3 regions of the Arthrobacter methylotrophus genome follow, and region 1 is predicted to be linked to each of the others. Evidence: riboswitches for the same ligand, from Rfam matches in the RefSeq annotation. Region 1 holds a riboswitch; each other region holds the start of a gene.

Region 1 (3,266 bases):
GCCACCATCGGCGTCGACTCCGTGCTTTTCAGTGCCGGCACTGAGACGCATGCGGTCTTGTTGTTCCGTGAAACAGCTGGCAGGGCCGAACACGCCCAGGTCCTGGTCCATTATCAGCTGGAGCTCGCCAAGCGCGCCGGCCGGAGGGTGGACCGGGTCATTTTGGGCATCAGCGAACCGTTCTCGGTTATCCGCCAACTAGGGCGGGCGTACCGCCAATCGAAGCTCGCGGCCCAGGCGGCCGCCGTCGATCCTCGACTCGGCGAGCTCGTGGACAGCCGCGCGGCAGGAATCTACCAACTATTCGAGCGCTTGCAGGCGCCCGGCGGTTGGGACGATTCGAGCTCGTCCAACTTCCAGGCGATCGAGGATGCCGACCGCAACGGGGAGCTCTTGCCCGTGCTCGAACTGCTCTACGACAGCGACGGCTCGGTGCAGGAGGTGGCCGCGACGCTGCATCTGCATCGAAGCAGTATCTACAACCGGCTGGCCCGGGTGCGGCAGCTCATTGGTGCTGATCCTCTGAACGGTGTGATTCGGCTTGAATTGCACGCGGCGTTGAAGGCCCGGCGGTGGGCTGTGCGACCGCGGATCTGAGGTTGCGCCGGCTCAGTGCCTCGACAACCTCAACCGGAGGCCGCAGTGCCAACGGTCCGGGCGGCGTTGAACCGCTGGCATCCAAGGGCGTGCGCAACACTGTCCGTGCCACTGGACAGAAGGTGTTTTGTGCGGTCCCATCCTCACTGCAGGGCCTGGCTTGCCGGGTCCAAAATTGTGCCCAGATCCAGGCCTGACTGAGCGGGCTGCGGTGAACCCGTCGAGGCGCTGCGCTTTCCCGGTGGCTTCGAGTGAGCTGGCGGCGTCGGAGAGGACGGGTCGCTCGGCGAGGGGGACGGAGAGGACGGGTCGCTCGGTTCCGGCGTCGGGGTTGGGGCCGGTGTGACCGTGACCGGTGGAACCGGGCCGGGGGCAGGAGCCGGCTGAGCGGGGGCGGGAACGGCTGGCGCGGGGGCAAGGATCGGGGGCAGGGTTGACGGGATGACCGAAGGAACCTGAACCGAGAGTGACGGTGCCGGAACGCTGGAAGGTGCGACGGCGGGCGTGCCTCGCGGGGGTTGCGCCGGCTCCGCGGTTTGACCTGCTTTGGCGGTTGGCGTGGCTGCCGAAAGTGAAGCGGTTGCGGTGGGGGAGATGCTGGCCGCTGCGGAGGGGGGGCCGGACAGGGGGGAAGCTTCGGTATTTGCCGTGGACACGTCTTGGGCCGGGGATTCGTGCCCGAAGAAGGGCAGCTCGAGGGCCTGGCTGACGGAAGCTGCCGCCAGCAGGATGCCCAGGGCTCCTGTCACCATTACCATCCGGTGGCTCATCGTCCGGACGGTTGCAGTCTTCTTGAGGACGATATGCGGTTCCTGGTTGAACGACGAACCGGTGAAGGACGCCGGAGCATGGTTGGGACGCGAGGCCGTGTGTGCTTCCGCGGTGGCCTCGGTGGCGATCATCGCTATGGCTGCAGTCTCGCTGGTTTGAGCCGCTCGTTTCCGTTCGGCCGCTCGGGCGGCCGCGCGGGTGGTGGGTACCGCCGTCGAACGTGAAGGTTCAGATGCTGGCGCCGGAATGAACGGGGCGCTGCCTTCGGCACGACGGCGTCCGCTTGGTTTGGTGCGCTCGCGCGCCACTTGGGCACGACGAGGCTGATCCATGGTTGGGGACACGGTGATTGCCTCTCAACGCCTTCGAGGTTAGCTGTCGGGTTCGGACGAGGCCGTCCGGCCGCGCGTGGCGGCTTCACCCCAAGGGCCCATGGAGAACTAGGCCCGGAGACTCTGGGTCCCCCGTCTCTGCCGCGGTTCTGGCGGATTCCGGGTTGCGGCAGAGCTCGGCGTCAGCCCGGAAGCGGCCCGCTGGGGATTGGGTCGCGCCCTCGACGTTACAACAGCCGCACGGTAAAGTCACATTTGGGTAACGGGGCGGATGGTCGGTATTCCTCCTCCGCGAGTCCCCGACAGACGTGGTAGGCGGGTGACTCCAGCGGCAGCGAGCTCTACCGCCGAAGAACCACCCCTTCGCTACTCGCTGGTGCTTTCCCCGTCCGCCGCCGGCTTCTTGCTCTTCTGTGTCTCCAGCCACGCCATGATGTCCGCGAGCCGGATGCGGCGGTGCGTGCCGCGGTATTCGACAGGGATTTCGCCACGATCGGTCATGTTGCGCAGGTAGGTGTGCGAGATCCCCGCAAGTTCAGCCGCCCGCGACGTTGTGAGCATTTCCTCCACGCTACTGACCGTCACTGCTTCGCCGCGGCCTAGCCGGCCAAGGAGGTCGACCACGGCGTCCCTGGCCTCATCTGGCAGCCGGTGAACGGTGCCGTCCACGAAAACGGTGATGTCGTTGCTGTCCTGGAGCGAGCGTGCCAGGTTCCGGGCGTCGTCCAGGGCCAAGCCGGGCGTCACGCGGGGAGCTATCAATGCCATGGCAGAAGCCTAGCTGTATGCCTCCTCTATCGTGTTAGATTCACGCCTATGGTCAATTACCCAGCCGTTCCGGATCCGGGCACAGCCGTCGCTACGGCAATCGAGCTCCTGGCGCGGCAAGGGTACGAGGCGACATCCGTGGATGATCTCGCCGAAGCAACCGGCATGAGCCGCAGTACGTTCTTCCGGAAGTTCGGCTCCAAAGAGGACGTTGTGTTCGCGGACCACGACCGGATACTGGCGCGGGTTCAGGAACAGCTTTCGCGCACGACGGCGGATCCGTTTCGTCCCGTTGTGGATGCGGCGCTCTTGGTCTTTGGCCACCATGTGGGCAATCGGAAGACCTCCCTCGCCCGCTACGAACTTCTGCACCAGGTACCTGCTCTTCGAGACCGCGAACTCGTCATGACGCATCGCTATCAGCGCGCCTTCCGGAACCACCTCTTGTCTGCCCTGCCCGTGGGGGAGAGCCGGGAGGTTACCGCCGTGGCCTTCGCTGCAGCCGTGGTTGCCGTGCACAACAGCATCCTGCGCCAATGGCTGCGGGCAATTGCTGCTGGTGGGGAACAATGCGAGGGCGTCGAGCGCGGCGAGCGTGATGCGCGGGAAGCCGAAGCCCAAGGGTTGGCCGTCCGGCTCGGGCGTGAATTGGGCGCTTTGGCCGATACTTTTGCCCGGGTTTCAGCCGGCGAGGCGAGCAGTGTGCCAGCCGGAGCGTCGTCCGCGGAAAGTGGCCGTCCCGCCGTCGTGGTTGCTGTCTTTGATCCGGCAGCGGGCACGGAAGAGATCCTTCAAGCG
Region 2 (3,266 bases), 1.2 Mb from region 1:
CGTTGCGGTGGCCGTAGCGGCACCGGCCGTGGCGGCGGGGGCGGCAACGGCTTCCTGGACGGCAACAGGAGCAGCAACAACTGGAGCGGCTTCGGTCGAAACAGCCGGACGCTCGTACTTGATCGCGACCGAGGAGTCGGCCGCAATGCTGGCTTGGGCGATGGACTGGACTTCCAAAGTGGAGGTCCCAGTGGACTCGCGGGGGACGTTGGTTTCGGCAGCGTTCGCTGCGATACCGCTAGTGAGGACCAGTCCGGACGCAGCGGCGATAACTGCTGCCTGACGGCCTACGCCACCGGCGTTGCTGCCGACTGATTTAGCGATAACGGCAAGCGAGTTGGTCTTGGTGACCGCGGCACGGTGGCGCGCAAGAGTAGAGCGTGAAGACACGTAAGAGGCCTCTCCCTATGCCCGCGAGGTAAGCTGTCGGATTCGGATGGGAGTCATCCGGCCGCGCCACTCCCCTTCGGAAGCTGCGCGACTTAACCCCAAGGCCATCGGTGAAGATGGCCAAAAGTTGGGTCCCCCGCCTCTGCCAGACGATGTTTTGCGAACGGAACCTCGGGCAGTGGCAGAGCTAGGCAATCCACCCGAGTGCATCAACTCTCTAAAAGTTGATGCGTGTTAGACGGTACATGAGTTTTGGCTGAATGTCACATTCAGGTCACGGCGCGTGACAAGCATGCGATAGGCGGCCATCGGATTGGCTACAGCCAGCCCAAGGGGTCGACAACGTTGCCGTTGACCATGACTTCAAAATGGAGGTGGCAGCCGGTAGAGGCGCCCGTAGTGCCGCTCAGGGCGAGCACATCGCCACGGCTGACCATTTGGCCCACCTGGACGTTGAACGAGGACAAGTGGTTGTACGTGGTTTCCAGGCCATTGCCGTGGTCCACCACAATGCGGTTTCCGCCGCCGTAAGGGTGCCAGCCAGCGAAGGTGACTTTGCCGGCGGCGGCCGCGTGGACCGGGGTGCCGCATTGGGCCACGAAGTCCTGGCCCCGGTGGAATTCTCCCAAACCGCCCGTGATCGGGTTCACGCGGTAGCCGAAGGGCGAGGCCGTGGTCAGGGTGTCCAGCGGCGCCCCGAGTGTTCCCTTGGAGGAAGACGTGGTGATGCTACCGACGGACTGAGCGCTCAAGAGTTGTTTGAGCTTGCTGTCCGGATCTGCCGTAGTGGACACTGCGGCGCGGCTGAAGTCGATCGTGGCACTTGCTGCCGCAGGAATCTCGGGCTGGTTTCCCGCGGAAGGGGTGGACTGGCTTGACTCGGACGCAGCCGTCATGGCGCCGGTGCCGGGCATTGCGACGGTCAGGAGGAGGCCTGTGGTGGCCAGGGCGACGCCTGCCTTCTGTCCAGCACCGCTCGCGGCCGCGAAATCGGCCATTTGCCGCAAGGGTCCTTTGCGTCGGCGGAATTCGCGATGCGGATCGCGGGGCCGTGGTTCGTGCGCAGCGACGCCGGCGGTCCGCAGCTCGGCAGTAGAACCGGACGCGCGTCTACGGCCCCTGGTGTTCTGCGTGGTCAAAGTCTTCCTCTCTGGCAAGCCTGCGAAGTTAGCTGTCGGATTCGGATCAGAGAGTGCATGGACCCGGTCCGCGCGAAGCACTCGAAGCACAGTGGAGTCCCTGAAAGGGTCCTGCGCTTTGTGCACTTCCGCTGCGGACTTCACCCCAAGGCCGCCTTTCGGCGACCGCTGATGGTTCCCCCGCTTCTGCCGATGAATGGACTAATCCACCTGACCCGCCGGCAGAACTGGGCTTCGAATCAGGTAACGCTTTGGTATCGGCGCCAGTAGCCAACTATAGGGGATTAACCCCGACGGTAATAATTTCGTTATCTTTGCCGGGCGCGCTGCTGAAGAAGGCTAAGCGACGGTCACAAACACGTGCGAAGCGACCTCCGGGGGAAGCTCCAGCGCACCATCTATATTGGGTACGCGAACGGAGATGTACTCCCCCACACGCTCCAAGGAAACCCTGGCGCCCGGGCGGATTCCACCCTCGTCGAACTGCACCAACAGCTCCGGCTCAACCTGAATCGGTTCGGCCAGGCGACTGACAGTGACTCGGTTCTCCGGCGAGTATTCGTTCATCGCTTCAAGAAGGTTGACCACGCCATCCGTAAAGGCATGGGACGCTACTCCGCCCAATGCTTCGAGTCCTGGGATGGGATTGCCATACGGAGATTCCGTGGGGTGGTCCAGAAGTTCGTAGAGGCGCCGTTCCACCCGTTCGCTCATGACGTGCTCCCAGCGGCACGCTTCGTCGTGAACGTAGGCCCAGTCCAGTCCGATGACATCGGCCAGCAGACGCTCGGCGAGCCGGTGCTTACGCATCACCTCGGTGGCGCGTTTCCGTCCGGTTTCGGTCAACTCGAGGTGCCGGTCGTTTGAAACAATCACCAAGCCGTCGCGCTCCATCCGGCCGATCGTCTGCGAAACGGTCGGACCGGAGTGCCGCAAGCGCTCGGCGATGCGGGCGCGAAGAGCCACGATGTTCTCTTCTTCAAGCTCCAAAATGGTCCGAAGATACATCTCAGTGGTATCAATCAGATCCGTCATCCAGCTCAGCTCCTCGAGCGCAGTATCTTGGGTGTGTCCACCGTATCGGGGCCACCTCAACGGTCGAACAGACGGTCGACCCGCCGGCCGTCCCGGGCCGGGCGCCAGCTCCAAGCTTAGCTTATTTGGAATTACTCCGGATAATCCCGTTCGCGTACTCCTGCGCGCCACGGCAAAACTTTTCCACGTGGCGGACTGTGACACCGTCGGTTCTGCCCCGGGCTGCGGAGTCAGGCAGAATTGGGGAGTCGAAGGGGCAGAGATGCCACCTGCCACGACCCATCTAGGCCGCTACTTCACCATTGGAGCATCCCGTGAGCGACAACAGCATCACTATCCCCGCCGATTTGCTGCCCAAGGACGGCCGCTTCGGTGCCGGCCCCTCCAAGGTCCGCCCGGAGCAGATCGAGGCCTTGTCCGCAGCATCGACGTCGATCCTCGGCACCTCCCACCGCCAGGCACCAGTCAAGAACCTGGTGGGCTCGGTCCGCGAGGGACTCAGCCAGTTCTTCCGCGCGCCCGAGGGTTACGAGGTGATTCTCGGCGTCGGCGGCTCCACCGCGTTCTGGGACGTCGCCAGCTTCGGTCTGGTGGAGAAGAAGGCCCAACACCTTTCTTTTGGTGAGTTCGGCTCGAAGTTCGCCTCGGCCACCAACAAGGCTCCTTTCCTGGAGGCTTCCTCCATCATCACCTCCGAGCCGG
Region 3 (3,266 bases), 820 kb from region 1:
AGCCCGGAGCGCCGTATGTCCGCACTCTCGGGTATCCCCCGCCAATCCGATCATCAGTGGTTCAACCCTTCAACCTGGCATTTGCGCACGCGCCTGATCCTGGTCTCGATGGCGCTCCTCGTCGCCATTTGTGGAGCCGTGGGCGTGGTCAGTTACGCCTCCATGGACCTGTTCCTCACCAAGCAGCTTGACCAGCAACTCGTGCAGGCCTCCCATGGCCGCCCGCCCGCTGGAGATCCGAATGGGCGGCCGGATCCTTTGGATGCCCGCGGCCAAAGCATCGGCACGCTGAACGCACGCATTGCCGGCGGGCAAGTGAGCAGCGATGCCGGATTCTTGTCCTCCGACGCCACCCGTACGTCTTTGACCGCCAACGACGCCGCCGCTCTGTTGGCGCTCCCCCCCAACGGGCGCGCGGTTGATCTGAACCTTTCCAACGGTGGCTACAGGGTGGTGGCGAGCGCAACCCCCTACGGCGATGAGGTCATCACCGGGCTGCCCCTCGCATCGAAGGAGAACACCGAGGCCTTGCTTGTCTGGACCATGGTCCTGGTTTCCTTGGGAGGCTTGGTGTTGATCGGGCTCGCGGGAACTGTTCTGATCCGCCGCACCATGCGTCCCCTGGAGCAGCTTTCCGACGTCGCCACGAAGGTGTCCAAGCTTCCGCTCGACGCCGGCGAGGTGGCGCTCGCGGTGCGCGTTCCGGCGTCGGCGGCTCACCCAGGAACCGAGGTGGGCAGCGTCGGCCACGCTTTGAACCTCATGTTGGACAACGTCTCCAACGCGCTCGAGGCCCGGCAGCAGAGCGAAACCAAGGTGCGCCAGTTCGTGGCCGACGCCTCGCACGAGCTGCGCACTCCGCTGACCGCCATCCGCGGCTACACCGAACTCTTGCGCATGACCGAAACGTTCACCGAAGACGGCCGCAAGTCGCTGGCCCGGGTTCAAAGCCAGTCCGAACGCATGACCACCCTCGTGGAGGACCTCCTTCTGCTGGCCCGGCTTGATGAAGGCAAGGCCCCGGTGTTCACCGATGTGGACCTCACGCAGTTGGTGGTGGAGACCGTCAGCGATGAGAAGGTCATGGCTCCCGAGCACGTCTGGCAGCTCAAGTTACCGGACGAGCCCCTCACCGTCCGCGGCGATACCACGCAACTCCACCAGGTCCTGGCCAATCTGCTCTCCAACGCCCGCAAACACACGGAGGCGGGAACCACCGTTGTCACGGGGGTCATGCGCTCCGCCGATGGCAGTGCCGTGGTTACCGTGACCGATAACGGACCAGGCATCCCGCGCGAATTCCAGGGCAGGATCTTCTCGCGCTTTGCCCGTGCCGATGCGGCCCGCTCCGGTTCCGAGGGCACGTCAGGGCTCGGCTTGTCGATTGTGGAATCCATCGTCCAAGCCCACGGCGGTACCGTTGAAGTGACCTCGCGGCCGGGCCGGACGGAATTTGCCGTGCGCCTTCCAGCGGTCAGGACCGCCCTGGCCTGAAAGTGCACAAAGAAGCGTTCGACGACGGATGGTGGCGGGCGCAAGTCGACTCACCGGCGTCGTGATCTCCGTTACCCAAATGTGACTTAAGCGGAATCCTCCTGTACCGTCGATGGGTGCGCGGGATCGTTCCTGCCACCGCCGGGTAGGCGCCGAGCTCTGCCCCTCCCCGGTGCCAACAGTCCAGGCAGAGACGGGGGACCCAGGTCTCCGGGCAAGCGCTCATGTTGAGCCGGCCCTAGGGGTGAAGCCGTACCGCCACGATTCTCAGTGGCCACGGCCGGATGACCTCATCCGAATCCGACAGCTAACTCCGCAGGCGTTGAGAGGCAATCATCATGTCTGGTTCCAAGAATCAGTCGCGCCCTGTTGCGCGCCACCGCGGCGAACCTGCCGGAAAAAACAAGTCACGTACCACTTTGCGGCGAGTCGCGGCAAACCTCGGCACCGGCCAGCGGATGGCCGTTGTTGCCGGCGTTGTTGCCGTGTTCATTGGCGCAGGTGCGGCCACCCAAGCCGCCGGTCAAGCCCTCGATGCCCAGGACATGAGCCGGGCTTCCGAATCACGCACGGTACAGCCCTCAGCCACCGCGTCGGCGGCAGCCACGCCGTCGGCGAACGCTAGCTCCAAGCCGAGCGCCGCCCCGAGCCAGGCACCTTCCCCCGCTCCGAGCACCGGAGCACCCCAAGCACCCGCGCCCGCCGCTCCAGCGCCCGCCCCGGCAGCACCGGCAGCACCGGCCGCTCCTGTGGCCGTCGATGACCCCGCCGGCGCCCAGGCCTACGCCGCGAGCGTGCTTTCCTCCTACGGTTGGGGCCCGGGCGAAATGTCCGCCTTGACCACCCTGTGGAACAAGGAATCCGATTGGCGGACCACTGCCACCAACGCTTCCAGCGGCGCGTACGGCATTGTGCAGTCGCTTCCGGGCGAAAAGATGGCTTCCGAAGGCGCCGACTGGCAGAGCAACTACCAAACCCAGATCCGTTGGGGCCTGAACTACATCAAGGAACGCTACGGATCACCGTCTGCGGCTTGGGCCTTCCACTTGGCCCACAACTGGTACTAGACCGGCAAACAGGCATCGATGCGCGCGAGGTCCGTCCCACCAAGGGGCGGACCTCTGCGCCTTTGACCAGGCACATATCCACAGCCACGTCACAGGTTCCGCCTAAAGCCTTCATATTCCGCCGCGGCACTCTGGATACATGACGCTCATCGAATCCACCACAGGAACCTTGAAGGACCCCGCGGTGGTGCCGCCGCGCCTTCCCCACCAACCGAGCACCCCTGCTCACCGTTTCCCCCTCCAAGAAGGCGCTGTGCGACGCGCCCCTGTGGACACCCACACCACCATCCCCGTCCTCGATGTCACCATCCCGGTCTTCAATGAGGAGCACGACCTCGAAGAGTGCCTGCGCAGGCTCCACGACCACTTGCGCGAGTCCTTCCCGCACGGCTTCCGCATCACCGTGGCGGACAACGCCAGCACGGACAGCACCTTGAAAATCGCCGAGCGCGTGGCCAGGGAACTTCCGGAACTAGCGGTGGTCCATCTTGAGGAGAAGGGACGCGGCAACGCCTTGCGCAAGGTGTGGCTCGCCTCGCCGTCGCCGGTCCTGGCCTACATGGACGTGGATCTGTCCACGGACCTCGCCGCACTGGCACCCCTCTTGGCGCCGCTGATCTCCGGCCATTCAGACCTTGCCATCGGCACCAGGCTGACGCGCAACTCCCGGGTTGTCCGCGGGCCCAAGCGCGAATTCATCTCGCG

The links. Region 1 has a riboswitch for cyclic di-AMP ahead of ABD884_RS24295 (hypothetical protein). Riboswitches for the same ligand answer to the same signal wherever they lie in the genome.
Region 2: another riboswitch for cyclic di-AMP. It lies ahead of ABD884_RS18230 (M23 family metallopeptidase); the one in region 1 lies ahead of ABD884_RS24295 (hypothetical protein).
Region 3: another riboswitch for cyclic di-AMP. It lies ahead of ABD884_RS20055 (aggregation-promoting factor C-terminal-like domain-containing protein); the one in region 1 lies ahead of ABD884_RS24295 (hypothetical protein).

What each region holds. Positions count from the first base shown of each region.
Region 1 is NZ_BAABED010000001.1:4,719,540-4,722,805, forward strand. Features, by position in the region: gene ABD884_RS24290 (PucR family transcriptional regulator) at 1-597, shown strand, start outside; gene ABD884_RS24295 (hypothetical protein) at 741-1,712, opposite strand; cyclic di-AMP (ydaO/yuaA leader) riboswitch at 1,715-1,865, opposite strand; gene ABD884_RS24300 (helix-turn-helix domain-containing protein) at 2,067-2,468, opposite strand; gene ABD884_RS24305 (TetR family transcriptional regulator) at 2,517-3,266, shown strand, end outside.
Region 2 is NZ_BAABED010000001.1:3,522,355-3,525,620, forward strand. Features, by position in the region: gene ABD884_RS18225 (NlpC/P60 family protein) at 1-390, opposite strand, end outside; cyclic di-AMP (ydaO/yuaA leader) riboswitch at 395-562, opposite strand; gene ABD884_RS18230 (M23 family metallopeptidase) at 708-1,529, opposite strand; cyclic di-AMP (ydaO/yuaA leader) riboswitch at 1,532-1,742, opposite strand; gene ABD884_RS18235 (iron-dependent transcriptional repressor DtxR) at 1,869-2,564, opposite strand; gene serC (phosphoserine transaminase) at 2,879-3,266, shown strand, end outside.
Region 3 is NZ_BAABED010000001.1:3,898,508-3,901,773, forward strand. Features, by position in the region: gene ABD884_RS20045 (response regulator transcription factor) at 1-2, shown strand, start outside; gene ABD884_RS20050 (sensor histidine kinase) at 16-1,494, shown strand; cyclic di-AMP (ydaO/yuaA leader) riboswitch at 1,658-1,830, shown strand; gene ABD884_RS20055 (aggregation-promoting factor C-terminal-like domain-containing protein) at 1,833-2,561, shown strand; gene ABD884_RS20060 (glycosyltransferase) at 2,701-3,266, shown strand, end outside.